Regions from separate parts of the Shouchella rhizosphaerae genome, predicted to be linked through region 1. Evidence: riboswitches for the same ligand, from Rfam matches in the RefSeq annotation. Region 1 holds a riboswitch; the other holds the start of a gene.
What was found. A riboswitch is a leader RNA that binds a small molecule or an ion and turns the genes downstream of it on or off. The one in region 1 is predicted to bind S-adenosylmethionine.

Region 1 (15,452 bases):
TTTGCATGATTTGTTGTTTTTATTTGAACAACATCCTGACTTAGGCATGTTTGGCGTCATTGGCGCAAAGGACTTGCCTGCTTCAGGTAATTGGTGGGACAGTCCCACGAAAGCCGGTAAAATGTTGGAACATCGCCATACGTATAGTTATTTATCGTTTTTAGAAGCGGAGTATGCATACCAACAAGTCGAAGCGATTGATGGTGCCTTAATGGCTACCCAATACGATTTGCCTTGGCCAGAAGTGGTTGATGGCTGGCATGTATATGACACCGTCCAATCTCTAAAATTCCAGCAAGCTGGATTCAAAGTCGGTGTTCCCCATCAACCGCACCCGTGGGTATTACATGAGTCCGCCCTTCAGTTTGACGAGTCCCCCTCGACGCGCTCTGTCTCCTTGTTTCAAAAATGGCGGGACTCCCGTGATGATGACGACTAAAGACGTGTTGCTAGATCTAAGATTTGCCGCGTTTCAGCCAAATCGTTGTATAATCGACCCAGCCGTAAGCATTTAATGCCACGTTTTTGACGTATTCCGGATACAACGCAAATTGTTTTAACCGGTAGAGGGGGAGGAGATAATGTGCTTGGCAAAGCGATGTTTCGATTGTTTGTAAGCTAGCCAGCAATGTTTCTGTTTTTAATTCCTGATGCCATAAACGCTTTGCTTTTTCCAAATCGTCTGTCCCCACGTGTGAATAAAGAAACCGGTGGCGATCAAAAAACAAGGAAAAATAGCCATACACTTTGTCATCGTAGCCAAGCTGCTCGCCGAGCAAAAGGTCTGCTTTTTGTTCGAGGGCTAATTGTTGAAGCTCATGATAAGGAAGGAGGTGCAACCGCACAGAAATGCCTTCTGCTTTAAGCGTTTGTTCAATCCAACCAGCATCCCTCTCATTGCCCGCTCCGGTGTAGCTATATAGCTGAAGCTCTTCTCCATGGTAGTTGCTCTTTAACAAGCTTGCCTGTCCTTTTAGCCTGTTACGAGTCGTTAGGACGCTTTGCCCTTGGGCGAAAACACGATCAGCTAGAATACTGCGGGTGCCGCCAATGTCTTGAATCATTGAATGTGGATCTAAAAAATGAAACAGCGCCTCGCGCAAGCGAGTGTCATTGGCACAAAGGCCGTGCTTTTTGTTTAACGAAAGGAGTTTGCAGCCTATGTCCATTGAGTGCTGCTGCTGGAAGTGATGCTCTTCTTTTTCGACGTATGGGTAATGATAAAAATTTAATTGGTTTGCGGCTAAGAATGCTGTTTCTGGTTCGTTGTCATAAAGGGCTGGAAAGATATACATGGTCACTGCATCAAGGTGTGGCCTCGTACTAAAGTAGCGCGGAAATGCTTGAAGGCGAAGGCGCTTACTTGAATGGTCCGACAAGGAAAAAGGCCCTGTGCCGATTGGAAAAGATGTCATTTCGTCTTTATAGACAATGGCCCCGCCTAATGAAGCAGCAAACGCCAGAAAATGCGGAGTAGGCTTGGAAAAACAAAACTCCACTGTGTAAGGACTAAGTGCAGATAGGCGATGCAAATGCTGGATTCCCCAATAATAGGGCGACTTTTCCGTGTGGCGTAAAAAACTGGCGCCAACTTCCTCAGCGGTACAGTGCTGCCCATTATGAAAAAAAATGTTTTTCCGCAAATAAAAAGTCCACTTTGTGTTTGTAGTGTCCGTTTCCCAATAGTGGGCCAAATCTGGAATATAACAGTCGTTTTTAGGATCATACTTAACGAGTTGGTTGAATAAGTGGCTCATCAAATGATTTTCCGTCCGGCGGTGTATCGTAGCCGGGTCTAATGCGCAAACCCCACGGTAAGTAGGGAAACGGAGATGATCCTCTTGCTCGATTTGTTCTAGGTTAATTGAATTTAAAATCGAATCAATAAAGGCGCGGCTGCTTGCGTGTGAGCGTGAATAGGTTTGAACGAGTTGAATCGCCGCATCAAGTGATTGCTCAGAAACGCGTTTTTTTGCTTCAGCTATGACGACAGCGTCATAGTCTGCCAACAAGCGAATATAGGACACATGGCCTCTGCCTTTGCCAGGCCGCCATTCAATCCAGCCACGCTTTTGCATTTTTTGGACAAGCAATTTTGCGTTCCGTTCTGTACATGAAAGCTCGTTTGCTAAAGTACGGACAGAAAGGGGCTGTCGCGCTTGTGAGTAGTTTAATCGTTTGGCCAACATGAGGTAGTGCTCAAACAGTTCCATTGTTCCGAGCCTCCTGTCTTTATAAAAAAGGGGAAAAATAACTATATCTAGTTTACACTTTTTTTCCCGTTTTGGGACCGCCATAATGGAATGAAAGAAAAGGGGCGGTTTTATTGCAAGCAAAACAGGAGGAGAAAAAAGGGGAACGCCTCCAGGCATCCCCGCAAAAGAAAGTGGTGGCGATTGCGCTATTAACAGCCGCTGCCGTGCTTGGCGATGCAATGTTGTTTATTGTGTTGCCCCTTTACTGGCAGGAGTTTGGCCTTACAGCTCTTTGGCAAATTGGCATATTGTTATCTGTCAATCGCTTCGTCCGTTTGCCAATAAGCCCCCTTGTCGGCTGGTTTTATAGCAAGTTTGAACTGCGGACTGGTGTGCAATTGGCCCTCATTTTGGCAACGGCCACGACTTTTTCGTACGGCTTTTTCCAAAGCTTTGCTACCCTTGTCGTGGCACGGGCCGTTTGGGGTGTCGCTTGGGCTTTGTTGCGTATTGGCGGCATGCTTGCTGTAGTGGAATTTTCCAGCAAAGACAATCGTGGCCAACTGATGGGCACTTACAATGGTTTATGGGGGATTGGCGGACTGGTCGGTATGTTGGCAGGAGGCATTTTCGTCGAACAGGTATCTGTATTTCCAGTCACGACTGCTTTCGCGACGATTGGCACAATTGCCTTCGTCATCGCCCCCTTTGTGATCCCGAAACGCCAACAACCAGATGATAACAAACCGCTTACTCATGTTAGGAGAGCAGAAAAAACCCTTTCGCCTTTTACGATGCTCGTGTTCGCGACAGGCCTTACGATGGGGTTCGTTGTGTTCGGACTGTTTTCGGTTACACTCAGCCCGCTTGTTGAGCGCGCAATGGGTGGGCAACAGCTGGAAGCATTTGGTCTAATCATCGGTGCAGCTTCAATTGCAGGAATCCTTCAAGCCTTGCGCTGGGCCTGGGATCCATTCGTTGCCCCTTTTTATGGGAAAATGCTAGACCGCAGGCCGCTTTCGTATTTATGGATTTACTTGCCTATACTCGGGATTGGTTGTTTATTTTCGTTATTTGCGCTGCTTGATTCATTTTGGCTTTTGTTAGGGGCCGTACTTGTATTTCAACTTCTGTCGACCTTTTTTGTAACCACTGCCGATACACTTGCAGCCCGGGCGGCGGCGCAAGGGAATAAAGTCAAAGTAATGACGATCCAGGCAGTCGTAGTCGATTTAGGAGCAGCGACTGGGCCGCTTGTATCGTTTTTCATTGTCGACACCTATGAATTGGCGCCTTTATATTGGCTAGCTGCCGCGTTTTTAAGTACACTGTCTGTTTTATGGTTTGCTTATAGCCTCAACATGCGACGCAAGCCAACTTGACGAAAAAGGACCTGTGGTAAGCAGTTGCCGAAGCTCCTCTTCAGCAACTGCCTTCCTTATTCAAAAAAAGAAAATTTCTTATTGCAAACGCTATCATAATTGACTATAGTAAAAGAAAGCCTTCTTTGAGAAGCCCTTTTTTTAACGTTAAAAATGAATGAGTGTTCATTCGGTTTGATCATTTGAGAGGAGGAATACGATGGTTCGTCCTATCCGCAAAGCAGCAGTCATTGGTGCCGGCGTAATGGGTGCAAGCATTGCCGCTCACTTAGCGAATGCTGGGATTTCCGTTTTATTGCTAGACTTAGCACCGCAAGATGATGGCAAAAGCGCCACAAACGTGGCAACGCTCACGAAAAAGCGGAGCCGCAACTACCTTGTGGAACAGGCGATTGCAAAATTGAAAAAGCAAAAGCCGGCCCCATTGGCTTCAAAACAAGCACTTCATTTGATTGAAGCCGGAAACTTAGAGGATGACTTTGACAAACTAAAAGAAACTGACTGGATTATTGAAGCCATTATTGAGAACTTGGAAGCAAAAACACAGCTATTGGCTAAAATTGACGAAGTCCGCGCTCCTGGTGCAATTGTATCATCCAATACTTCTGGCATATCGGTGGAAGCAATGTCGCAAGAAAGGAGCCTAGATTTTAAAGCCCATTTTCTCGGCACGCACTTTTTTAACCCACCGCGTTATTTAAAATTGCTTGAGGTGATCCCGACTAAGGAAACGAAAACCGAGGTTACAGAATTTATGCGCGAGTTTGCTGAAACGGCGCTTGGCAAAGGGGTCGTTGAAGCGAAGGATACGCCTAATTTTATCGCCAACCGGATCGGCACGTATGGATTGCTTGTCACAGTCGATGAAATGCTTAAAGCCAATGCATCGATTGGTGAAATTGATTCTGTGACAGGGCCACTCATCGGCAGGCCGAAAAGCGCGACATTCCGGACACTGGATGTAGTTGGACTGGATACGTTCTTACATGTGGCCAAAAATGTCTACGAGGAGACAGAGGGTACTGAAAAAGCGATGTTTGATCCCCCGGCTTTTATGAAGGAAATGGCGAAGCGTGGGTGGATTGGCGCAAAAAGCGGCCAAGGTTTCTACTTGAAAGAAAACGGGGCGATTTACGAACTAAATCCCCACACGTTTGAATATGAACCGCGCAAAAAAATGAAAGCGCCTTCTATGGAGCAAGCAAAGTTAATGAAATCGAAATCTGCCAAGTTACGTGCGGTTGTATGGGCAGATGATCCGGCAGGCAAGCTGCTCTGGTCGATTTTAAAACCGGTATTGCTTTATGCAGCCGAGAAAACAGCGGAAATAGCCCATGATTTGTTGGCGGTCGATGAAGCGATGCGCTGGGGCTTTGGCTGGGAAATGGGCCCATATGAGCTTTGGGATGCACTCGGTGTAAAAGAAACGGTGGAAAAAATGCAGCTTGAGGGCGAATTTGTGCCGACATGGGTGACGGCTATGCTTGAACAAGGCCATACGTCGTTCTACAAAGATGGCGCTTTTTACCACGACGGCGACTATCTTCCTGTCCGTACCCATAAAAAGCAGCTGTCTTTAAACGTGCTGAAAAGAGATAAGACGATTACAAAAAACACAGGTGCGTCTTTAATCGATATCGGCGACGATGTCGCCTTGCTGCAGTTTACTTCGCCTAACAATACGATTGGCCTTGATGTAATCCAAATGATCCACAAAGCAATTGACGAGGCAGAAGCAAATTACCGCGGCCTTGTAATCGGCAATCAAGGGAAAAATTTCTGCGTTGGCGCTAACTTAATGATGATGCTAATGGAAGCGCAAGACGACAACTTTTTTGAGCTTGATCTCGTTATCAGGCAGTTCCAAAAAGCAACAGCGCGTATCCGGTATGCAAATGTCCCTGTTGTAACCGCTCCTTTTGGAATGACGCTTGGCGGAGGTACTGAGATCAGCTTGCCAGCTGCAAGCATCCAAGCAGCCCACGAAACGTATATGGGCTTAGTGGAAACAGGCGTAGGCCTCATTCCAGGCGGAGGAGGCAATAAAGAACTGTACCTGCGCAATATAGCCCGTTATGGCAGCGACAATCTTGCTGATTTGCAAAAGGCGGCGCGAAAAACGTTTGAAACGATTGCTACCGCCAACGTATCCACATCAGCGGCAGACGCGAGGGAAAAAGGCTTTTTGTCTGAACGGGACGGCATTACAATGAACGACTTTTTCGTTAATAACGATGCCAAGCAGCGTGTTCTGTCTTTAGCAGAGGGGTATCGGCCGCCTGCAAAAACAAAGATCCCTGTGACAGGAAGAGCAGGTTATGCGACGTTAATGCTTGGCGCGAAAATGATGGAATGGGGCGGTTATGCATCAGAGCATGATTTGAAAATCGCCAAAAAGCTAGCGTTCGTCCTTTCTGGAGGCCAGGTGTCAGAAGGTACGCTAGTTGATGAATCTTATTTGCTTGATTTGGAAAGGGAAGCGTTTTTAAGTTTGATCGCAGAACCGAAAACGCAGCAGCGGATGCAGCATATGCTTACGAAAGGAAAACCGTTGCGCAATTAATAAAGGAGGGCGGCATCTATGAAAGAAGCAGTTATTGTGGCAGGGGCGAGGACACCAGTCGGGAAAGCGAACCGCGGCTCTTTTAAACATGTGCGTTCCGACGACTTAGGCGCCATTGCCGTGAAGGAAACATTGCGCCGCGCCAAACAAGTCGAACCGGAAGAAATTGACGATTGCTTGATCGGCTGCGCCATGCCCGAAGCGGAACAAGGGATGAACATGGCCCGAAATGTGAGCGTGCTTGCGGGCATTCCCCAATCAGTTCCAGCAGTGACAATTAACCGCTATTGCGCTTCCGGCTTGCAAACAATCGCTTATGGGGCCGAACGGATTATGCTAGGGCATGCGAAAGCAATCATTGCAGGTGGCGCAGAATCAATGAGCATGATTCCAATGGGAGGTCACGTCGTCAAACCGAACCCAACGTTGATCGACGAAGCGCCGGAATATTACATGTCAATGGGCTATACGGCGGAAGAGGTGGCGCGCCAGTACGGCATTAGCAGGGAAGACCAAGACGCGTTTGCGGTAGAAAGCCATAAACGAGCAGCGGCTGCACTTGCCAATCAGCGCTTTAACGATGAAATCGTACCTGTTCCTGTCGTTGAACAGCACTTTGGGGCAGACGGAACGGTTCAAACAACGGAACGACTTGTTGAGATGGATGAAGGCGTGCGCGCAGATACTACGATCGCTGCACTTAGCAAGCTTAAGCCAGCATTCCAGCTTAAAGGGACGGTAACAGCTGGGAATTCATCACAAATGAGCGATGGCGCTGCGGCTGTCCTGCTCATGGACAAAGAAGAAGCGGAAGCTCGGGGGTTAGAACCACTTGTAACGTTTAAAAGCTTTGCTGTTGCAGGGGTAGCGCCTGAAGTGATGGGGGTTGGCCCAATTGAGGCAATTCCAAAGGCGGTGCGTCTGGCAGGATTACAGCTAGAAGAGATTGGTTTGTTTGAGTTAAACGAGGCTTTTGCTTCCCAAGCGCTTGCCGTCATACGTGAATTGGGGCTTGATTACGACAAAGTCAATGTCAATGGCGGAGCGATTGCCTTAGGGCATCCACTTGGCTGTACAGGCACAAAATTAACGTTGTCGCTCATCCATGAAATGAGGCGGCGCGATGAACGATTTGGTGTTGTGACGATGTGCATTGGTGGCGGCATGGGGGCTGCTGCTGTGTTTGAACGACATTAAACAATTGGGGAGGCGAACCGAGAATGAGCAACACGACTGAAAAACTTTTTAAAGGTGGCGGCTTTTTGCTTGAAGATATGGAGCCTGCCCACATCTTTACATTGGAAGACTTAACCGAAGAACAACAAATGATTGCTCGTACGACAAAGGATTTTGTGGAAAAAGAAGTTTTGCCTTATGTCGATGAAATTGAACAGCATCAATTTCAACATACGACAAGGCTGTTGAAAAAGGCTGGGGAATTGGGGCTGCTTGGCGCCGATGTCCCAGAAGAATATGGCGGGCTTGGCCTTGATAAAATCAGTTCTACCCTCATTTCGGAAGAATTTTCAAAAGCCGGAGCGTTTGGGCTAAGCCACGGTGCCCATGTCGGCATCGGCACGTTGCCAATCGTTTTTTTTGGCACGAATGAACAAAAGAGCAAATACTTGCCTAGCTTGGCCAGTGGCGAGACATTTGCCGCTTATGCCTTAACAGAGCCTGGCTCAGGTTCAGATGCGCTGAGCGCCAAAACGACAGCAGTTCTAAACGAAGCAGGTACACATTATGTCTTGAATGGTGAAAAGCAGTGGATTACCAACTCTGCTTTTGCGGATGTGTTCATTGTTTACGCTAAGGTAGACGGTGAAAAGTTTACCGCTTTTATCGTAGAGAGAACGTTTGATGGCGTCAGCACCGGGCCAGAAGAAAAGAAAATGGGCATTAAAGGATCATCTACGCGTACGCTAATATTAGAGGATGTTGCAGTGCCTGTGGACAATGTCCTTGGCGAGATCGGCCGTGGCCATGTCATTGCCTTTAATATTTTAAATATTGGCCGTTATAAACTTGGAGTCGGCTGTATTGGCGGTGCTAAGCGGGCGTTGGAACTGGCAGCGACGTATGCGACAGAGCGGAAGCAATTTAAAACAACGATCGCTTCATTCGCTTTAATTCAAGAAAAACTCGCTTCCATGGCAACCGAAATTTACGCGTCAGAAAGCGCCATTTACCGAACAGGCGGACTGATTGAAAGCCGCTTTGCCAGCTTAACCGAGGAAGAAAAAAATGATGGCCGTGCCGTTGCTAGCGCGATTGCGGAATACGCAATTGAATGTTCATTGAACAAATTTGCTGGTTCGGAAACATTGGATTTTGTAGCTGACGAAGCCGTGCAAATCCATGGCGGCTATGGCTTTATGGCTGAATACGAAGTAGAGCGTATTTATCGTGATTCCCGGATTAACCGGATTTTTGAAGGCACGAATGAAATCAATCGTTTGCTTGTCCCGGGCACCCTTATGCGAAAAGCGTTAAAAGGCGATTTGCCGTTTTTGCAAAAAGCACAAGCGTTGCAAGAAGAATTAATGATGCTTATGCCTCAAGAAATTGATGATACACCGTTGGCGCAGGAAACCCATTTGTTGGCGATGGCTAAAAAAGTATTTTTGATGGTCGCTGGAACAGGTGCGCAAAAATATGGAGCGCAACTGGATCAAGAACAAGAAGTTCTTGCTGCGGTAGCGGATATTGTCAGCGATATTTATTCAATGGAGTCAGCGATTTTGCGGACGCAGAAAGCACTTGACGCGTCATCACCAGAGAAAGAGCAGCAAAAACTTCTATTAACAGAAGTGTTTACACAAGAGGCAATTAACCGGATCGAAGCAAATGCAAAAAAGGCGTTGTCTTATATGGAAGAGGGAGATACGCTGCGCACGATGCTTTCGATGTTGCGCAAGCTAACGCGTCATCAGCCTGTTAATGTCGTGGCAAAAAAACGGAAAATCGCCAAGGCGATTATTGCTGAAAAGAAATACGTCATTTAAGGTAGCAATTTTGGGGCTTTTGGCCCCAAATAAAAATACAATGCTCCTCTCGCAAGGGGTATTCTCCTCTCACTGAAGAAGCCTAATCACGGGCTTCTTCTTTCATGTGAGCCAAAAAGTTGTGTATGCGATGGTTTTCGGTAATAATAGACACGAGTCCACTGGATAGAAAGGATGCTGGAAATGGGTGTAACGGTTTATCAATATCCAAAGTGTTCTACTTGCCGTAACGCATTGAAATGGCTTGATGAACACGGTGTTTCTTATGAAGCGATCCATATTGTCGAGGCACCGCCGACAAGTACAACATTGAAGGAACTTCACCAAAAAAGCGGTTTGCCATTAAAAGCGTTTTTCAACACAAGCGGAAAAAAATACCGGGAGCTTGATTTAAAAAACAAACTCGGCGAAATGAGCGATGAAGAGCAATATCAGCTACTAGCTAGTTCAGGTATGTTGATAAAACGCCCGATTGTAACAGATGGCACAAAAGTGACACTTGGCTTTAAAGAAGATCAATTTCAAGATATGTGGTCAACTTTTTAGTGGTGTAACAAGAAGATTTCCTTTCGCTTATGAGCGATTTCCTGTATGATAAACTTCGAAAAGACCACATTGGAGGGGTTAACATGAGTAATTTACCTGAAGAGCTAAAGTATTCCGAAGAACATGAGTGGGTAAAAACGGAAGACGGCAAAGTCCGTATCGGCATCACTGATTTTGCCCAATCTGAACTAGGCGATATTGTCTTCGTCGAACTTCCTGAAGTGGGCGATGAGATTGAAGCGGACGAGCCATTTGGCAGCGTTGAGTCCGTCAAGACTGTATCTGAATTGTATGCGCCAATTAGCGGAAAAGTCGTTGAAGTGAATGAAGAACTTGATGATTCCCCAGAGCTTGTCAATGAGTCACCGTACGAAAAAGCGTGGATGATCGTGGTTGAGCCGGCTGACGCAAGTGAAGTGGACAAGCTGATGTCAGCAGGAGAATATGCGGAGATGATTAGCGAAGATTAATGCTTTAGCTCTTCTTCTGGCTGATCTTCCCTCGGATACAAATTTTCCTGGCGTGCACTCTAAAGATAGGCGTTTAAGCCAGAGGAGACTCGGGAGGAAGAAGCACGTATAGAAACGGTTGTCGCAAACGAACGGAGAAGGCTGGCCGCTTCAGGTGCCGTAGTGAATAGCTGCGGCCCTCCCATCGGCGTTGGCTTCATGGCAAGATGGACGTTTTCTATATGAGTTGCCTAGTTGGAGAGATGGAAATAATTGCTGATCGAACGCGAATCGATCGAATAGCGAAGACTTGCCTGGCAGGGGCGGGTCTTTTTTTCTGATACCGATAGGGTTTTGCTTTATTCGCGCAAGGCAGTTTAATTTATTTAAGAAAGAATTGACGCCGCCATAAAGCCATGCTATGATACGGCTACATTAGAGTTTGATAAAACAACCATATTCATTCTTATCGAGAGAGGTGGAGGGACTGGCCCAATGAAACCCGGCAACCGCAAGTTCGCTTGAAGGTGCTAAATCCTGCAAAGCATATGGGCTTTGGGAGATGAGAGGGAAGCAACAGCACCCTTTCTGTCTGTCCGGCAGAAAGGTTTTTTTATGGAGGGACATTGACAATGATTTCTCTGAAAGGAATCAGCAAAACGTTTAAAACGAAAAATGGCGCTGTCCAAGCTGTCGATAACGTCAACCTTGAAATTGAAGCTGGGCAAATTTTTGGGATCATTGGTTATAGCGGAGCTGGAAAGAGCACGCTTATTCGGTTGCTTAATTTGCTTGAGAAACCAACGGAAGGGTCCGTTAAAATAGATGGCAAGGCACTGTCGTCGCTTACGCCAAGTAAATTGCGGGCAGCTCGCCAAGAAATTGGCATGATTTTTCAGCATTTTAATTTACTTTGGTCGCGGACGGTTAGGCAAAACATTTCGTTCCCGTTGGAAGTTGCAGGAGTTCCAGCTGCGCAACGGAAGAAACGGGTCGAGGAATTGATTGAACTTGTTGGGCTTCATGGTCGAGGAGACAGCTATCCGTCTCAGTTGAGCGGCGGTCAAAAGCAACGGGTTGGAATTGCTAGGGCGCTTGCCAACAATCCGAAAGTGCTGTTATGCGATGAAGCAACTTCAGCGCTTGACCCAAAGACGACGGATTCCATTTTGGATTTGCTCCTTGACATTAATGAAAAACTGAACTTGACGATCGTGCTCATTACTCACGAAATGCACGTTATCCAAAAAATTTGCCATCAAGTGGCAGTGATGGAAAACGGCAAGATTGTCGAACAAGGGCCAGTCATTGATGTGTTCCGTAAGCCGAAAGAGCAGATGACAAAGGAGTTTGTTAAGCAGTTGGCGCAAACGGGGGAAGAAGAACAATCGCTTTGGCATCTTCTTGATGAAAAGAGCGACGGCACGATTGTCTCTTTAACGTTTGTTGGCAACCCTGCTGAAGAACAACTTGTAACGGAATTAATCCGACGTTTTCCGATCGACATTAGCATTTTGCAAGGGAACATTTCAAAATTGCAACAAGGCTCCTATGGAAAGCTGTATTTACGGCTATTAGGGGCAACGAACGAAATTGAAGCAGCGCTTGCATACATCCGCGGCAAAGAAATAGACGTGGAGGTGATTGAGCATGATCGCTAAATGGTTTCCAAATGTCGTGTGGGAAGATGTGTGGGCAGCTACGCAAGAGACGGTTTACATGACAGTCGCCTCAGCAGTTGCAACCTTTTTTATTGGCTTGCTCCTCGGCTTGTTTTTATATTTGACCGCCAAAGGCAATCCATGGCAAAACCGCTTCTTTTATAAGATCGTAGCCGCTTTTGTAAATGTATTTCGCTCGATTCCGTTTATTATTTTAATCATATTGCTTATTCCATTTACGCGGGCACTCGTTGGTTCGATTTTTGGCCCAAGTGCAGCATTGCCTGCTTTGATTATAGGCGCTGCGCCATTTTATGCCCGCATGGTTGAAATTGCTTTGCGGGAAGTGGATAAAGGCGTCGTCGAAGCTGCACAGGCAATGGGCTCAACAAACCGCCACATTATCTTTAAAGTGCTTATTCCTGAATCAATGCCAGCGCTTGTTTCTGGCATTACTGTAACGACCATTGCTTTGATCGGTTATACAGCAATGGCCGGAACAATTGGTGCTGGCGGTCTTGGCACACTTGCGTTCCAACAAGGGTTTCAGCGCACCAATCCAGATGTGATGGTTGTCGCGACTGTCGTTATTTTAGCGATTGTGTTTGTGTTCCAGTGGATTGGCGACTTTTTCACAAGTCGATTAGATAAACGCTAATAAAAAGGAGAGGACGAGAAGATGAAAGCATTTTTGAAAACATTAGGTGTCACAACAGCAGCAGTTGCACTCGTTGCTTGCGGGCAAGGCGGCAACGAGCAAGGCGGGGCAAATGGAGACGGAGGCAATGCAGACGAGCCAACGACCATTAAAATTAGCGCCTCCAATGTGCCCCATGCCGAAATTTTAGAAGAGGCAGAGCCATTGCTTAAAGAACAAGGCGTCGAGCTGGAAATCGAAATTGCCCAAGACTATGTTTTGCCAAACATTGCTTTAAACGATGGCGATGTCGATGCCAACTATTTTCAACACCGCCCTTATCTTGAAGAACAGCTTGAGCAAAATCTGGACTATGATTTTGTTGAAGCTGGGGCCATCCATTTAGAGCCAATGGGCCTTTATTCACAAGAATATGACAGCGTCGACGACCTTCCTGACGGAGCAACGGTGATGATGAGCGATTCTGTCGCTGACCACGGCCGTGTGTACTCCCTTCTTCAAGAAGCGGGTTTAATTACCCTTAAAGAGGGCGTTTCAGTTGATGCAACCGAACAAGACATAGTGGATAACCCGAAAAATCTAACGTTTGTCAATTCTGGCGTTGCTGCTGAGTTGTTGCCGCAAGCATATACGAACAATGAAGCGGACTTGATTGCGATTAATTCCAACTATGCGATCGATGCTGGCCTATCGCCAACAGAAGACTCTGTCATTCTTGAAGAAGGCGATGCCGAAAATCCATACGTTAATTTGATTGTCGTTCGCAGCGAAGATGAAAACAATGAAGCGATTCAAAAACTTGTTGAGGTGCTTCAATCTGAAGAAATCAAAACATTTATTGAAGAAAACTATGGCGGAGCGGTCATCCCTGCCGAGTAAGGAAAAAGGCTGCCGTTAGCGACGCGCTAACGGCATTTTTGCTTGTAAAAAGACAGGAGTGGTCTAACAATGGGCAAGGGGAAAGATATGCGCTATCTTTGCTATCCTTATATGCGTGAGGCGCAAACAACTGTCGATTTTGAAATACAATCTGATGCGCTGGCAGTTCGGATTGGACAAGCGGCTAGCTTAGTTGTGCCGTTAGAGGAATTACATAGTGATTTACTCAATTTGGTGGAAATGGTGTACCATTTAAATGGATCGGTACGCGGAAAGATGGCGATATCCGCTGCTGATGTACATAAGTTGAGCGATCTGTATGACCGCTATGTTGAAGAGACGGAGGAATCGATCAAGCAGTTTGTGTTGCCGCAAGGATCGGCAGCTGCCTGTGCTCTTCATGTGTGCCGCAGTGAAGCCAAGAAAACGGTACGTGCTTTGCATCGCGTCAGCTTGGAACGAGAAGTGCCAGAGAGGCTATTTGATTACGCCCATCTGTTGGCGAATGTGCTGTTTGTCATGGCTGTGTATGCAAACAAACGGCAAGGAATCGAGGAAATCCCATTTGTGAGCAAATCATACCCCGTAAAAACACGCAAAAAGGAGATTAATTAAATGAAAAAAAAGCTTTTGTTATCATCATTATTGCTTATTTGTGCGGTTGGCTGCCAATCGGACGAAGACAAGACAGAGGCCCACGAAGAACAGCCAGAGGGGCAATCGTATACAGTAACGGATGACAGAGGTGAAGACATTACGTTTGAAAAAATCCCAGAAACGGTTGTTTCTCTTGCTCCGAGCAATACAGAAATTTTGTTTGAACTTGGTGTAGGAGAAAAGGTGGTCGGTGTGACTGAATTTGATTTTTATCCTGAAGAAGCAAATGAAATCGAAAAAGTATCTGACTCACAAACAATTGATGCTGAACGAATTATTGAATTGAATCCTGATGTTGTCATTGGCTATACGATTGGGGCTCCTGATACGCTCGACCCTTTAGAAGACGCAGGGATTCCCGTGTTTGTGATTCACTCAGCCGCCAACTTTGAAGATGTTTATAGTGATATTGAACAAATTGCAGAAGTGATGGGCGTAACGGAAAGAGGCGAAGAAATCATAACGAACATCCAAGCGCAAATGGAGGAAGTGGCCACAAAAGTCGCCGAAGCGGAAGAAAAGGACGTGTATTTTGAAATTAGCCCATCTCCAGACATTTATACGACAGGAGCCAATACGTTCCAGCAAGAAATCATTAAAGCCGCTGGCTTAAACAATGTGTTTGCCGATGAAGAAGGCTGGCTTAAAATTGACGAAGAGCAAGTGATTGACCGCAATCCCGACTTGATCGCAACAACGGTCACCTATACAGAAGACCCAGTCGGCGAGATTAAAGGCCGCGCAGGCTGGGGAGGCATTGCCGCTGTCGAAAATGAGGAAATCTATTTGCTTGAAGCGGACATCATGGACCGTCCTGGTCCTCGTATCGGAGAGGCGGTCGAGCATTTGGCCCAAATTGCATACCCAGAGAAATTCGAGTAAATTGCATGCTCCTGGAACAAGTACTGCATACTAACAGTAACTTGACGGAAAGGGAGCAGAATCGATGAATCGTGAAAGTCATACTACAACAGAGCAGCACTTGGGACGATACAAAAAAGGCGTCGGTACTTATGAAGAAAAAATGCCCGCTTTTTCCCGAACATACAACGAGTTTACAGACCAGTGCTTTAAAGATGGGGCCTTGTCAAAAAAACAGAAGCATTTAATGGCGCTGGGCATGAGCGTTTATGCCCAAGATGAATATTGCATCATTTACCATACAAAAGGATGCGTTGACCATGGTGCTTCGGAAGAAGAATTGCTTGAAACAATAGCGGTTGCCACCGCCTTTGGCAGTGGTGCCGCCTTTAGTCAAGGAGCTACACTTGTACAGGAAGCCTTTGGTGAATTCGCAAAAGAGCTGCAATAACAATTGGTAACAGCCACTCTCTCATTATTGTTTGCATGTTATTCGTTTAGGGTAGAGAAAAACAGAACCGCAAATAGGCTGCTCGGTTTGCTTAGAGCTTAAATTGTAGCTTTGGTAAACGTTTGTGGTTCAAAAACAGGCATAA
Region 2 (15,452 bases), 1.8 Mb from region 1:
GCACAATCATGCTTAGCCAGTTGATCGATGTGATCGTGTCAGGGACGCCTATTTTCTCAGGAACGGTGTTTGCTAAATCTTGTGTCATTTCCGCGAAGTTGCCACCTGTCAATGTGAGGGCGCCAATTAGCAAGATAATGATGCCAACTAATAAGGACAGGCCTTGTAGGACATCGGTATAGGCAACTGCCTTCATGCCGCCCATCCATTCATAAGCAAGCATGACAAGAATAAACCCGATCACTGCATATTCATACGGAATCGCCCCGCCAGTTAGGCCGGCAACCGCATGGCCGATGGCAACAAGCTGCTCAAGCAAATAGTTGCAAAGCGCCCAAAGCATTAAGGCAACAGCGAGAAGCGTGACGCTTTTTGAGCGGAACCGGTGTGTGATCCAATCAGCGGGTGTGATAAATTGAAAACGTTTGGATAATACATAAAGGCGCGGCGCGATTAGCAAATACATGCCAATAATGATCGTCATAAAAGGAATCGATTGCAGCCACGAAAAGCCTTCCCGGTATGCGGTTGGTGCATAGCCGACAACGTTGTTTCCGCTATATTGGGTGGCATACAGCGTGAAAAATAGGGAAATCAGCCCTAGGTTTTTGCCTGCTAAATAATAATCGCCGAGTGTATTGCTCACTTTCTCGCCCCTGCCTGCCCACCAACCAATCAATAACGTGATGACAGCGTACGCACATAAAATAATGATTCCGTCTGTTCCGGAAAACGTTAAGTTCATAGGCTGCTCCTTCTTTCTTCGTCGGATTTTTCTTCAACGTCTTCAACAATATTCCACTGGCTAAACATTAACCAATTGATATAGCCGCATAGGGCGAGTGAGAGGATAATGGTAATCACAGCCCAATACGGGAACCCAAATATAAAAGGCTCAGCGCTACCCCGAGGCAAATACCATGGCGCGTTAAAAAGGACGAGCAAGCCCATTACCACCCAAATCCATGGCTTTTTCACAGGTTCTTTTATGTTCTTATGCATTTGGCACCTCCGTTTTATATAATTTGTCGTTTCTGCAAAGCGGATAACGCCTCATTGTCAAGGTTCAGCAACTGCCCGTAGACGGCTTCATTATCGCTACCAGGAGCAAGAGAGCCAGTGTGTTTGATCGCTCCTGGCGTCCGGCTAAGTTTAGGAACAACACTAGGCATTGGAAAAGGCCCAAGTGTAGGATGATCGACGTGGACAATCATTTCCCGCGCTTGGTAGTGAGGGTCTTCAACCATCTCTTTTGCCGAATAAATCAGTCCAGACGGAACGCCTTTTTGTTCGAGAATCGCAAGCGCCTCCTCGGCAGAAAGAGAGGTTGTCCACCTTTCAATTCGTTCATCAAGCGCTTTCATATTTTCCCCGCGTGCTTCATGGCTGCAGTAATCGGGATGGTTTGCCAACTCCGGTTCGCCCATCGCTTCACAAAGCCGGCGAAACACGCCATCTGCATTAGCGCCAATGACAATGAAGGTACGGTCTTTTGTCAAATAAATGTTAGAAGGAGCGATGCCAGGAAGCGTATTGCCCATCCGTTCACGGATCGCCCCTGCGAGCAAGTAGTCAGGCACTGTGCTTTCCATGACGGCAAAGACCGATTCATAAATCGCGGTATCGACGATTTGGCCTTTGCCTGAACGGTTGCGCTCTTGCAATGCAGCCAAGCAGCCGATTGCCGAAAATAAAGCCGCTAGTGTATCGCCAATCGATATGCCAATCCGGGATGGAGGACGGTCTTCGTAGCCAGTTACGTGGCGAATGCCGCCCATTGCTTCGCCAACGCTACCAAAGCCAGCACGGTTTTTGTATGGTCCTGTTTGCCCGAAACCGGATGTGCGTACCATAATCAGCCCTTCATTTTCTTTAGAAAGCGTTTCATACGAGAGTCCCCATTTCTCCATCGTGCCAGGGCGGAAATTTTCAATGATGATGTCCGATTTTTCGGAAAGCTTTTTAAAGAGTTGTTGCCCTTCTTGTTCCCGTAAGTTCAGTGTAATGGAGCGTTTATTCCTTGATTGGATCGGCCACCACAGCCCGATGCCATTTTTATGTTTTCCCCACTTTCGCATGGGATCTGGCTTATCCGGTGATTCGATTTTAATGACTTCTGCGCCAAAGTCGGCAAGCAATCTGCCCGTAAAAGGGCCGGCAATCAAAGATCCTAATTCAAGCACGCGAATGCCGTCCAATGGTAAAGGCGCTGGTGTTGAGTGTGACATACATACCCTCCTGTTGTTAGCGCTTTCTTTTAAAACAATCTATCACTTTGTATACAAAAAGTCTATCTCATTTGTTAGAAAAATTAGATATTGAGTCTTTTTACCTAGTATAGAATATTGGAATTTAAAGAGATAAATAGATTTAAAGGCGAATGATAAACACGTTTTAGCCAGTTAAATGTTTGTTATACGCGTCAATGTCGATTTTAAACAGAGTTTCTTTCTGTTAATATTCGTCTTTTTGTAGTAAGTGTATGATGAGGGGAAATACTTACTAAGATCGAGTGGGGATTGTTTTGTATACAACTTAAGCGTTGCCATCATTGGGAACATCAGCTACACTAATTTGAAAGAGGTGTGGCAATGAGCGTATACGAACTAATTAAAGAGGCCATCATAACTGGCCGCTATAAACAAGGGGAGCGCCTAACTGAGGAAGCGCTTTCAATTGACTGGAATGTGAGCAGGACGCCTATTCGAAGCGCATTAAAACAGCTTGAATTTGATGGGCTAGTCCAACCGCTAAAACGGGGATTTTTCGTCCGCTCCTTTTCAAAAGAAGACTTACGGCAAATTTACGATTTACGGGCAATGCTTGAAAGCTATGGCGCCGGGCAAGCTGCTCTACATCACCAATCAGAAGATTTGGCGGCCATCCAACAAGCAAACAGCCAGTATGAACAAACGATATTGGATTCGTCCTTGCCCCATAAAGAGCGGATCAGTGCGGTCATTGCTGCCAACACTCAATTTCATGATGCGGTATACCGTGCGAGCCGCAACCAGCATATCCAAGAATTAATCGCAAAAGTAGTCGTGTTGCCTTTTATTTACCGATCTTTTTATTGGTTTGGCGAAGAAGGGTTGCAGCAGTCTCTCGCTGCCCATAAAACGATTGTGGCAGCGATTGAAGAGAGGGATGGGGAACGGGCAAAAGCGGCAATGAACGAACATATTTTCAAAGGCAGGGATTATGTGCTTCATTATTACGAGGGAGGGGACAAATTTGGTTGAGATTTGTGAGGTTGGACCTAGAGATGGGCTACAAAATGAACAGGTAAAGCTGTCGGTGGAACAAAAAATAGAGATGATGGAACACGCTGCTCGTTCTGGCATTTCAAAAATTGAAGCCGTTTCCTTTGTAAACAAAAAGCTCGTTCCGGCCATGGCTGATGCCGAAGAAGTAATGGCCGCATGGCATCGCCGGGAAGGTGTCCGCATCGCCGGATTAGCGCTATCTCGTTCAGGAATAACACGTGCATTGCAAACACCAATTGACGTTCTCCATATTACCATTTCAGCAAGTGATGCATTTAATAAGAGAAATGCCAACAAAACCGTTGCTGAAGGCTTAAGCGATTTGCTTCCGGTTGTAGGTGAGGCAAGTACCCACTTGCCAGTTGTCGCGGTCATTTCCACTTCTTTTGGCTGTCCTTTTAGCGGGGACGTGCAAATGGAGACCGTGTTTTCGGTATGCGAGTCTTTCCTTAAAGCTGGTGCAACGGAAATGGTCTTGGCTGACACGACAGGGATGGCAAACCCTCGCCAAGTAGCAGAAACTGTTCGTGGGTTCTATCGTACATTTGGAGAGGATATTCCTTTAGGCCTCCATTTCCACAATACGCGGGGGCTCGGGCTGGCTAATGCAGTGGCAGGGTATGATGCAGGCGTCAGACGCTTTGATTCGGCTGTTGGAGGTCTTGGTGGCTGTCCCTTTGCGCCAAAAGCCACAGGAAACATTTGTACAGAGGATTTAGTCCACATGTTCCATGAAATGGGCATTGACACAGGCACCGACCTGGATGGCCTTATTACACTTGCCCAACAAGTTGAAAAGTGGATGGGAAAACGCCTTGAAGGCCTTGTCATGAAGGCAGGGAAGCGGTCAGAGCTTGCTGTGTAAACATAGTAGTAAGCGTGTACTTAATAAAGGGTGTTTCGGATTCGGCTCCGCTTAGATCGAAAGCGCTGGTCAGCCAAGATGTGAAAGCACAGTAAAAAAGATGTAATAAGAGTGGTATCCATTGGTGGCGTGGGTAGCATTTTATTGTTAAGCGTGCCTATCCTTTTTACTTCATTTTTAAGTAAAAATGGTAAAAAAGCAGATAACACCCCGAAAATGAGGATTCACTTCATTGTCGGGGTGTTTTTACTAAAAATTTGATCATAACTCTGCCAAACTAACTTTTTTTGAGTGAATTTCATAACTCGCTGTTTTCAGTTCCGGAAATTTTCAAGCGTTAAAAAAAGGAGTCCTCCTTAAACAGTCGAAATGAGGAAACATGCGTTGTGTAGGAAAAGGATAACCCTCCACAACGCTTTTTTGTACATTGATTTTTCGTTGGAGAGGATTTGAAGAAGTTTGTATAAAATCCTGGCTTAAAAAATGGGGGAGGAGTTTACTACTTGGGGAATCGGGAACGAAAACTATCGATCGAGCCTTCACACTCTCTTTGGAAAAATCGCCCTTTTTTATTGTTATTAGGGAGTGATGCAACTAGTAACTTAGGGCTTTACATGTATATTGTCATGATTCCTTTATTGATGTATGACTTGACGGAAAGTGCATTGCTTATTAGTACAATGCGCTTAATGGAGTTTTTAGTAAGTGGCCTACTAGGGGTTGCTGCAGGCATTTTGGTTGACCGGATCAACCGTAAAAAAGTACTTGTTACAGCGGCGGGGCTTCAATGGGTGACAATCGCTCTTTTAACATTACTTTTGTTTTTTGAAAATGTACAGCTATGGAGTTTGTACTTCCTAGGTTTCTTCTTTGCTACGTCCGGTCTTCTACATACAAACGCCACACATGCTGCACTCCCACAGGTGGTACAGAAAGACCAGCTAACTGAGGGAAATGCAAAACTAGGCATCGTTTCAAACGTTGTGCGCTTGATTGGACCTATGTTTGCTGGGTTAACGCTTGCTGCCTTAAGCTTTGCTGGAACTATGGCTGTCCAGCTTGTCTTTATAACACTAACACTTCTATGTACGGTACTGCTGCCCTCTCTAAAAATAGAGGGGCTAGAAGATCGTGAAAAGATCACCTTTTGGAAAGATGCTAAAGAAGGGTTCCATGAACTCTTTAACAATTCACTGCTAAAAGTGACAACCGTCGTGATCTTTTTTCAAAACTTTGGCTTTAGTTTGATGATGGGAGTTTTGGTCTTTTTCGCAGTCGATCAGCTGCAAGCAACAGAAGCACAAGTTGGCTTGTATATTAGCATTGGTGCAGCGGGCGGGCTTGTCGGAGTGCTTATTGTTAAAAAGTTAGCCACACTCTTGCCAAGAGGGAAAATCTATACATATACGAACATGTTTGATGTGGTTGCTTTTACGATCCTTGCTTTCGCTACCTCTTGGTGGATGATTGCAATTGCTATGGCTTTATTTAATTTTTCCACAAGCGTATCGAATGTGATTTATCTTGCTGTCCGGCAAGAGATTACCCCTAATCAGATGCTGGGACGGGTTTCAGGCTCAATAGCAACGCTCGTGGAAATGACGATGCCGCTCGGGATTATCGCTGGCGGCTTATGGGCAGAGTTCCTTAATATTCGGTTTTTATTCGTGATTAATATTGTGTTATCCGCTGTTATCTTGATAAGTTTATTGCGCACGACTTTTCACCAAACGGTTAAGGAACTTACAGAACAAATAAGCAGTCACCGTGCTGGGAACCAATAAAAAAAGGAGTGCCATAACTGGGGCACTCCTTTTTGTTTATACAACTGCTTGTGCTGCTGCGTGTTTCCGTTCAGCATGTTCTTGCTTAGCTTTTGCCAGCAATTCTGGCTCGGTTAATAGCTGAAAGCCGATAAGGGCTAGGCCTTTTGCTCCGGTAATGAGCGCTTGATTGCCTTGGGGCGAAGCGGCAGCTTCCCGGAAGGCAACCGTGTGGCCGACTAAATCGTCTGGGCCGATTTTAATGTAAGGGTGTATCGTAGGCACCACTTGGCTAATATTGCCTGTGTCCGTGGAGCCGAGGCCGTCCCGTTCGTCTGTTTGGACGTCTTCGCCTAGCTCTTTAAAAATGGATACAAATCGTTCGTTTAAGACATCGTTTGGCAGCAGGTCGTCGACTTTGTTTTGGAACTCAACAATTTCAAGAGTTGCCCCTGTAGCAAGGGCAGCCCCTTGGGCAATCGCATCGATTTTTTGGCGGATGATGTCTGTTTTTGGACGTGTATTGGCGCGAATGTAAAAGCGTGCCCGTGCATAGTCAGGGACAATATTAGCCGCGTCGCCTCCGTCAGGAATGATGCCATGAATGCGCACATCATCGGTCACGTGCTGGCGCAATGCATTAATGCCATTAAAAAGTTGAATGACCCCATCAAGGGCGTTAATGCCTTTTTCAGGCGCACCGGCAGCATGAGCTGGCTTGCCATGGAACACATAATCGACAGGGTCGACAGCGAGAGAACGGCCTGATACTCGTGTCTCTCCGCTAGGGTGGATCATCAGTGCAGCGTCGATGCCAGCTAAGAGCCCTTCACGGACAAAGCTGCCTTTCGCGCTGCCGTTGTCGCCGCCTTCTTCAGCTGGTGTACCGAGAACGACGACACGCCCACCTGATTCATGGAGTTGTTCCCCTAAGGCAATGGCTGCAGCGACGCTTGTAGTGCCGATAATGTTATGGCCGCAGGCATGGCCAATGCCAGGCAAGGCATCGTATTCAGCTAGAAAAGCAATGGTTGGTCCAGCTGGGTCGCCCTTTTCGGCAAAAAAGCCGGTTTTGTGGCCAGCCACATCGAGTTTGACACTAAAGCCAGCGGATGTAAGGAGCTCCGTTAGTTGGGAAGAAGCAAACACTTCTTCATTGCCGATTTCAGGGTTTTCATGGATTTGCTGGCTTGTGCGAATAAAGATTTCTGCTTGGCTGTCAATCGCTGATTCAATTGCTTGCTTTGCAAAAGTATAGGTCGGCATTGGTTTCGCTCCTTAACGTGGATAACTGTTTAACTCATCCAGTGAAATGTAGGTTGGGATAGTGGCGCCTGCGTATTCTTCTTCAATAAACGTCTTGACTTCATCACTTTGGTAAATGTCGACAATGCGTTGTAGGACAGGGTTGTCTGCGTCTTCGCTTCGTGCCGCTATGATGTTAATGTACGGCGTAGCTGTTTCGCTTTCCAAGGCAATCGCATCTTCAGGTGGAACGAGCCCGGCATCAACGGCAATGCCATTATTGATGAGGGCTGCATCCACGTCTTCCATGAGACGAGGAGCGTTGCCAGCGACAATTTCCGTTAATTTAATGTTTTTTGGATTGTTTTTAATTTGGTCAACGCCGCTTGTAACGCCGAAGTCATCTTCTAGTTCAAGCAGGCCTGCTTCTTGCAAGAGCATTAAGTTGCGTGCTTGGTTCGTCGCTTCTTTATCAATGGTAATCTCGGCACCATCAGGAATGTCGTCAACTGAATCATACTTAGTGGAATAAAGCCCCATTGGCGCAAGCACTGTAGAACCGATCGCTGTTAAGTCAAGGTCATGTTCTTCGATAAAGTGGTCAAAATAGGAAATCGTTTGGAATGCATTGGCGTCGATTTCGCCGTCGGCTAGAGCCTGGTTTGGCTGGACGTAGTCATTAAAACGAACAATTTCAATTTCAATGCCTTCTTCAGCAGCAATGTCAGCAATGAAGTCCCATTGCGGCGTATCTGTGCCAGTAACGCCAATTTTGACGCTAACAGGATTGTCGGGGCTGTAGTCCGTCGTTTCGTCTAAGCTGTCTGCGCCAGCATTGCAAGCAGTGAGGGCAAATGCGGCTAAAATGGAAAGCGATGCGGTCGTAACTGTCTTTTTCATAGATGGTTTCTCTCCTCTTTCATATCTGTAGGTCTCTTTATCGTCTACGGACGCGTTTCGATGAAATGTTTCCTAAAGATTGCAAGCCTTGGACAATGACAATTAACAACAATACTGTGATGAGCATCGTGCCATTGTCAAAACGCTGGTAGCCATATGTGATCGCTACGTCGCCAATTCCGCCTGCGCCAATTGCTCCTGCCATCGCTGTCGCGCCAACAAGACCGATCGTCGCTGTTGTTAAGCTGAGAAGCAAAGAAGACAGCGCTTCGGGTAAGATGAAGCGAAAAATAATTTGCGCTTTTGATGCGCCCATTGCGTCAGCGGCTTCAATAATGCCAGGTTCCACCTCAAGCAGCGAGTTTTCAATTAACCGGGCAATATAAGGGCCGGCGTAAAACACGAGCGGCACAATCGCGGCCGTCGTTCCAATCGCAGAGCCCATCAAAAAACGGGTAAAGGGAATCAGCGCCACCAACAAAATGATAAAAGGCACAGAGCGGAGCACGTTAATGATTGGGTTGAGCGTATGGAACACAAAGCTGTTTTCGAGTATGTGCCCTGGCCGAGTAACAACAAGGGTAACACCAAGCAAAATGCCGATCACCCCAGAAAACAACAAGGACCAGCCGACCATATAGACAGTTTCATATAAGGATTCGAGCAATAGCTCGCTCGTAATATTAGGGCGAATTGCTTCAGGCAGCCACTCGAGCATCGCCTGTCACCTCCTTCGGTTGAAGCGGATGCGATTTTAAGTAATTGGATGCTTCTGCAAGTATTTCTGGTTCTGCCCGTAAGTCGAAGTAAATCCGCCCAAACGATGTGCCTTGAATGTCGTTCATTGTCGCATGCAAAATGTCAACTTCAATGCCAAATGTCTGGATTAACGAGCGCAGCAAATCTGAGTGGGAGCTATCGCCTGTGACAGTCACTTCATAAATGCGCCGGTTCGGCTCTTTCTGCTGCAGCGCTTCTTTGACACGGGCAGGCAGGCCAGTCGGGATAATGGAGCGGACGAATTTTTCCGTTGTCGGATGTTGTGGATTTGAAAAAATCGACAACACCGATCCTTCCTCGATGATGCGCCCCTTTTCCATAACGGCGACTTTATCGCAAATCTCGCGAATGACCGACATTTCATGTGTAATCATTAAAATCGTAATGTTGTATTCAATGTTTATTTTCTTTAATAGTTGTAAAATCGAGCTTGTCGTATCTGGATCAAGAGCGGAAGTGGCTTCATCGCAAAGCAACACTTCTGGATTCGTCGCAAGCGCTCTGGCGATGCCGATCCGCTGTTTTTGCCCTCCAGACAATTGTTCTGGATAGTTATCTGCCTTGTCAGATAAACCGACAAATGACAGCAGTTCGGTAACTCTTTTGCGAATGTCCGCTTTTGGCGTTCTTGTTAATTTTAATGGCGTGGCAACGTTGTCGAACACTGTCTTGCTTTGGAGCAAGTTAAAATGTTGAAAGATCATGCCGATATTTCGTTTTGCCTTTTGCAGTTCTCGGCTTTTTAATGTGGCCAAATTAACACCATTAATGAGGACCTCGCCAGATGTCGGTCGCTCAAGCAAGTTGGCACTTCGAATGAGCGTACTTTTCCCGGCGCCGCTAAAACCAATCACACCATAAATTTCCCCTCGGGCGACATGTAAATTCACGTTGTCGAGGGCAGTGACTGTCTGGTTGCCTGAATGAAATGTTTTTGTCACTTGTTTAAATTCAATCACGAAAATTCACTTCCTCTTAAATTAAGTAAACAGCTATGCTTACTAGGTTTTTAAGTCTTGTTCAACAACGGATTTGGCCTTCTTTTAAGAAAAACGAAAAACCCCTCTTCCTGGAAAGAAAGAGGGGTGAATGTTCAATTCAATCTCTTATCTCCCAGGACGTAGTCCTGCTGGAATTAGCACCTTCCGCTCATGGCGGGGTTGCTGAAGCATCATTGGGCCAGTCCCTCTGCTCCTCTTAATAAGAATTCGTATACAATTAAAGTTGTTGAAATTAAGTGTAGCAAAAGCAACTTATCTTGGCAAGAGAAAATTTTTACACTTTACCGTAACAAATCGACGCGCCTTTTTCCTAAAAGAGTTTGTCGCTATAATGGAAGAAAATGGAGGGGAGCGCAATGAACCTCATTTTTAAAGGTAACGGGCAGACAAGTGCAGATATAATCAAACGATATTTAATCAGCGAATCGGTTTACCCAAATACGAAAACGGAACTTGAACTGTTTGGCGTCCATGTTCGTACAGTGAAGGGCTCATGGTTCTATCCAGAACATCAGCATGCTATTTATGAAATCAATTGGGTCATAGAAGGGCAGCAAATTTTTACAACGAATGGGAAGCGCCATGAACAAAATGCTGGTGACTTGGTGCTCGTAAGGCCAGGGGAATTTCATACTAGCAAAGGTGGAAATACAGAGCCTTTCACGTACTTATGCATTCATTTTAATATTGATGACAAACTGTTTTTACCTTATTTAACCAATATTGACCCATTGTTTTTTAAAGCCAGTGGCAGCCTCGCCAAAAAAATGGCACCATTTCTTGAACGGATTGCTAAATTGCTGGGGCACGATACCTTTGGCCTCGTCGAAAAAATGAATATGCAAGCAGTGATGTTTGAAATGCTGGGCATGCTTGTGATGGGGCTCGAAGAGTTAGAAGGCAAGCGTCTTTCTGAACGGACCGTTGCACTCGCCTATCAAATAGCGGAGCAAATTGAACAGAACTTGGAGGGAGGCGGACAGTTAGAAAAAAGCAATATTGAACAAATTGCCAAAAAAATGAACATAAGTGTTTCGTATTGCAATCAATTGTTTAAAAAAGTATACCAAATGTCTCCGCGCAAGTATTGGTCCTTTAAACAATTAAATAAAGCAAAAGCGCTGTTGGTGCAAAAAGATATGACGATTGAAATGGTTGCCGATCAACTTGGCTATTACGATATCTCCCATTTTAGCCGCCAATTCAAACGATGGACTGGCCTAGCACCAAGCCAGTTTCGCGCAAAACATGAGTCACTTTACTGAAAATAATTTACGAGGGAGCAGGCATGCCACAATGTCTGCTCTCGTCTTAGGAGGGAGCGTATCAGAGCTTTGCTTTCTGGCGAGTAAACGTTCGATCTGCAATTCCCCTCGTTTTCACTCTGAATCTGGCTTTTATCAGGCCCATGTTTGAAGCCCTTTTGTGCAGGTATGGGTAAATAATGCGCAGAAACGTACATGTTTTTCCCTCTAATTGGTTGGTAAAATGAAAGCGGTAACAAGAATGAATAAGGAGCGGACAAATGATACGAAACCCTGTTTTAAAAGGCTTTAATCCAGACCCGAGTATTTGCCGGGTGGGCGATGATTACTATATGGCCGTTTCCACGTTTGAATGGTTTCCTGGTGTACAAATCCACCATTCCCGCGATTTAGTCAACTGGCGCCTCATTAGTCGGCCACTTAATCGCATCAGTCAATTAAACATGATTGGCAACCCCGATTCTGGTGGTGTGTGGGCGCCGTGCTTGAGCTACTCCAATGGGAAATTTTGGCTTGTTTACTCTGATGTAAAAGTAGTGGAAGGCAATACGTGGAAAGACGGCCATAACTATCTTGTGACATGTGAAACGATTGATGGGGAATGGAGCGAGCCTATTTATTTGAACAGCTCTGGCTTTGATCCTTCTTTATTCCATGATGAAGACGGGCGCAAGTATGTGGTGAATATGGTGTGGGACCAACGGGTGTACAATCATCGTTTTTATGGAATTTGCATACAGGAATACAGCGTATTGGAAAAACGATTAGTTGGCAAACCGCAAATGATTTTTAAAGGGACGGAATTAGGGTTAACAGAAGCCCCTCACCTTTACCAGGCAAACGGCTATTATTATTTACTGACAGCAGAAGGTGGAACGAAATATGAGCATGCGGCCACAATTGCCCGTTCGAAAGATATTTATGGCCCTTACGAAGTCCATCCACAAAACCCAATATTGTCGAGCTGGGCAGATCCGAGCCATCCGTTGCAAAAAGCTGGCCATGCCTCTCTTGTAGAAACGCAACATGGCGACTGGTATATGGCTCACTTATTAGGCCGGCCCATTAAGAGGCAAGGGAAGAAGCTCTTAGAGGAGCGAGGCTTTTGCCCACTTGGCCGTGAAACGGCGATCCAAAAAATAGAGTGGAAAGATGACTGGCCTTATGTTGTCAATGGCCCTTTGCCATCAGTAGAAGTCGCTGGACCAAAATTGCCAGAAGTTCAATGGCCACAAGACTATCCCGAGTGTGATCCATTTGATCACCCGGTGTTGAACCACCACTATCAAACATTGCGAATTCCATTTAATCAAGAAATTGGTATGATCGACCATGAAGCGGGCATTCTGCGCCTGTTTGGGCGGGAATCACTCCACTCCAAACATACACAAGCACTTGTCGCCCGCCGCTGGCAAAGTTTTCACTTTGACGCTGCGACGGAAGTATCTTTTTACCCAGAAACTTTTCAACAGGCAGCCGGGTTAATTTGCTATTACGATACTGAAAATTGGGTTTCGCTTCAAGTAACTTGGCATGAGCAGAAAGGACGGATTTTAGATCTTGTCCAATGCGACCATTTTCATGTCTCCCAGCCATTGCAAGGCAGCGAAATCGTTGTGCCAGAACAGGCAGCCACTGTCCACCTTAAAGTCAGCGTCCGTTACAATACATTCTCGTTTGCTTATTCTTTTGATGGCAGCCATTTTGAGGATATTGGCGTTTCTTTTGACACCTATAAACTTTCTGACGACTACATCGCCCATGGTGGGTTTTTTACAGGAGCGTTTGTCGGCATGCATTGCCAAGACACGTCAGGTGTACGCAAACATGCAGATTTCCACTCGTTTTCTTATCACGAGTTAGAGAGCAACAGTCTCAATCAAGCAGAAGGAGGTACAAGCGCTAGGAAAAGTGTGATTCATGGATGACGGACTAGGCGACGACATACGATTGCTTGGCAAAGTGAAAAGCAAACGATATCGAAGGGGGAAGGAAGTTTATACAATCGCCTTTTTCGTATAAATGCCTGCCAGACTGGCTTCCCCATTCGACGCCAACGTCGTTAGCGCGCTTTTCCACCGTGGACTTCTGCATTAGAGCAAGGGATTGGAAATAAACGAGCGAAAAAGAAAAGGGTGACTGGGAGTATGCCTATTCAAGAGAAAACTAGAGCAAGAGATACTTGCTGGCTTCCTGAAGAAGGGCAAGGGCACCGAGCCGAAAAAGTCCACATTTCCGTAGTAAGGAATGGTTTTAGATTGGACACGATTAAAAAGGTGGCGCAGACATATTTGCCACGGATATTTGCCGATGTGGACATAGTAGATGCCGAGTTTGCAAATGTAATCGTAGGAACATTTGCCGACTTGGGCCGTAGCGAACGGGTGGGCCATCAAGAAGGGTACCGTATATTCGCTGACGGCAGTCAGCTAATCATTGCAGGCGATACAGAATTTGGCGTGCTATATGGCTTTTACGAGTTTCTAAAGAAAAGCCAACAAGGGTGTCCGTTGCTAACGATGGAAGCGGAAGACCAGCCTGCGATGGAAGTGCGGATGATCAACCATTGGGATAACCTGGATGGTTCGGTTGAAAGAGGGTATGCAGGGAAATCGCTTTTTTTTGACAACAATGCCTGGGCAGCGTCAGACGAAGAAATCGTCCAATATGCGGAAATGCTCTCTTCCATAGGCATCAATGCTTTGACTATTAACAATGTAAATGTCCATGCAAAAGAAACAGAACTGATTACAGAAAAGTGGCTGCCACAATTGGCAAAAGTAGCAAACTTATTTGATGCTTACCACATTACGCTTTTTTTAAGTGCAAACTTTGCCAGTCCGATGACACTGGGGCATTTGCAAACAGCGGATCCCCTTGATAAGCGTGTTGTTCACTGGTGGAAAACGCAAGTCGAGGAAATATACAAGTACATTCCTACATTTGGCGGCTTTGTGATAAAAGCCGATTCCGAACATCGGCCTGGACCATTTACATATGGCAGGACGCATGCACAAGGCGCTAATATGCTTGCTGATGCATTAAAACCATATGGTGGCGTTGTATTTTGGCGTTGTTTTGTCTATGATTGCTTGCAAGATTGGCGTGATCGTTCGACCGATAGGGCTAAGGCGGCCTATGAGCATTTTGCTCCTTTGGATGGGACATTTGCAGACAATGTCATTTTGCAAATTAAAAACGGCCCAATGGATTTTCAAGTGCGGGAACCTGTCTCGCCCCTATTTGGGGCATTAACACAAACGAACTACGTCATGGAACTACAAATTACCCAGGAATACACCGGGCAGCAAATAGATGTTTGTTATTTGCCAATGCAATGGAAAGAAATATGGTCATTCGACACACATGCAAATGGAGAGGGCACAAAAATAGCCGACCTTCTATCTAGCCGCCAACAGGACGGAAAGGGGAAAGGCGTAACAGCTGTTACAAACATAGGAAACAATCAAAACTGGACGGGGCATCCATTTGCCCAAGCCAATTTATACGGTTATGGCCAACTCGCCTGGAATCCTGAGCAGTGCCCAAGAAAGATTGCCGAAGAATGGGCAAAGCGGACGTATGCGCACTTGTCGGCTGAGGTGCGGCAAACGATTTGTTCGATTTTAAAGCGGTCATGGTCTGTTTATGAAGCTTATACAGCCCCTCTTGGTGTCGGTTGGATGGTCAACACAGGCCATCATTATGGGCCAAATGTAAATGGGTATGAATACTCGCCGTGGGGGACGTACCATTTCTCTGACCGAAACGGCTTAGGGGTTGACCGTACGAAAACCGGAAGTAATTACATTAGCCAATACAAACAACCTGTGACCGAGTTGTATGGAAATGTAGCGACGTGCCCAGACGAATTGTTGTTGTTTTTTCACCATGTTCCTTATACCCATATGCTAAAAAGTGGAAAGACTGTGATACAACATATTTATGATGCCCATTTTGAAGGGGTAGAGGAGGTTGAAGCGTTTCTAGAAGCATGGGAGGGACAGAAGGAAGCAATGCCTGACGGTCTTTATATGCATGTAAAAGAAAGGTTTGAAGCTCAATTAGCGAATGCCCGCGAATGGCGCGACCAAGTAAATACGTATTACTACCGGATGTCGGGGATAAACGACGAACGGGGCAGAACAATTTATAAGTGAAAATCACAAAAGCTGTGCTGTCAAAGGCACTTTTCATTAGGGGACGGCGGTTCTTTTTTTGGCAGAGGGGGACCGTAAGCGCCTGAACCTATTGTCTGTCAAATAAGTAACGTAGGAAAGCTGTTTATCAAAGTTAGGGGAGGGTTACATGGCAGGGATAGACAAAGCTAGAAATGCGCATGTTTTGACAGGGACAAAAATGCGTAA

Region 2: it holds a riboswitch for S-adenosylmethionine, as region 1 does, so the genes downstream of both, V5G21_RS12110 (methionine ABC transporter ATP-binding protein) here and V5G21_RS03465 (methionine ABC transporter ATP-binding protein) in region 1, are expected to answer to the same signal.

Annotation. Positions count from the first base shown of each region.
Region 1 is NZ_CP144921.1:634,256-649,707, reverse strand. It holds gene V5G21_RS03505 (glycosyltransferase family protein) at 1-439, shown strand, start outside; gene V5G21_RS03500 (SgrR family transcriptional regulator) at 456-2,213, opposite strand; gene V5G21_RS03495 (MFS transporter) at 2,327-3,577, shown strand; gene V5G21_RS03490 (3-hydroxyacyl-CoA dehydrogenase/enoyl-CoA hydratase family protein) at 3,777-6,140, shown strand; gene V5G21_RS03485 (acetyl-CoA C-acetyltransferase) at 6,159-7,337, shown strand; gene V5G21_RS03480 (acyl-CoA dehydrogenase family protein) at 7,361-9,145, shown strand; gene V5G21_RS03475 (arsenate reductase family protein) at 9,329-9,691, shown strand; gene gcvH (glycine cleavage system protein GcvH) at 9,775-10,161, shown strand; SAM riboswitch class I at 10,604-10,709, shown strand; gene V5G21_RS03465 (methionine ABC transporter ATP-binding protein) at 10,773-11,801, shown strand; gene V5G21_RS03460 (methionine ABC transporter permease) at 11,791-12,459, shown strand; gene V5G21_RS03455 (MetQ/NlpA family ABC transporter substrate-binding protein) at 12,481-13,338, shown strand; gene V5G21_RS03450 (hypothetical protein) at 13,408-13,953, shown strand; gene V5G21_RS03445 (ABC transporter substrate-binding protein) at 13,954-14,877, shown strand; gene V5G21_RS03440 (carboxymuconolactone decarboxylase family protein) at 14,942-15,307, shown strand.
Region 2 is NZ_CP144921.1:2,422,021-2,437,472, forward strand. It holds gene V5G21_RS12065 (sodium:solute symporter family protein) at 1-745, opposite strand, end outside; gene V5G21_RS12070 (hypothetical protein) at 742-1,002, opposite strand; gene V5G21_RS12075 (CaiB/BaiF CoA transferase family protein) at 1,017-2,228, opposite strand; gene V5G21_RS12080 (GntR family transcriptional regulator) at 2,592-3,242, shown strand; gene V5G21_RS12085 (hydroxymethylglutaryl-CoA lyase) at 3,235-4,131, shown strand; gene V5G21_RS12090 (MFS transporter) at 4,635-5,915, shown strand; gene V5G21_RS12095 (M20 family metallopeptidase) at 5,952-7,160, opposite strand; gene V5G21_RS12100 (MetQ/NlpA family ABC transporter substrate-binding protein) at 7,173-8,039, opposite strand; gene V5G21_RS12105 (methionine ABC transporter permease) at 8,077-8,757, opposite strand; gene V5G21_RS12110 (methionine ABC transporter ATP-binding protein) at 8,738-9,778, opposite strand; SAM riboswitch class I at 9,923-10,026, opposite strand; gene V5G21_RS12115 (AraC family transcriptional regulator) at 10,177-11,085, shown strand; gene V5G21_RS12120 (glycoside hydrolase family 43 protein) at 11,346-13,013, shown strand; gene V5G21_RS12125 (hypothetical protein) at 13,018-13,164, opposite strand; gene V5G21_RS12130 (alpha-glucuronidase) at 13,344-15,245, shown strand; gene V5G21_RS12135 (ABC transporter permease) at 15,445-15,452, shown strand, end outside.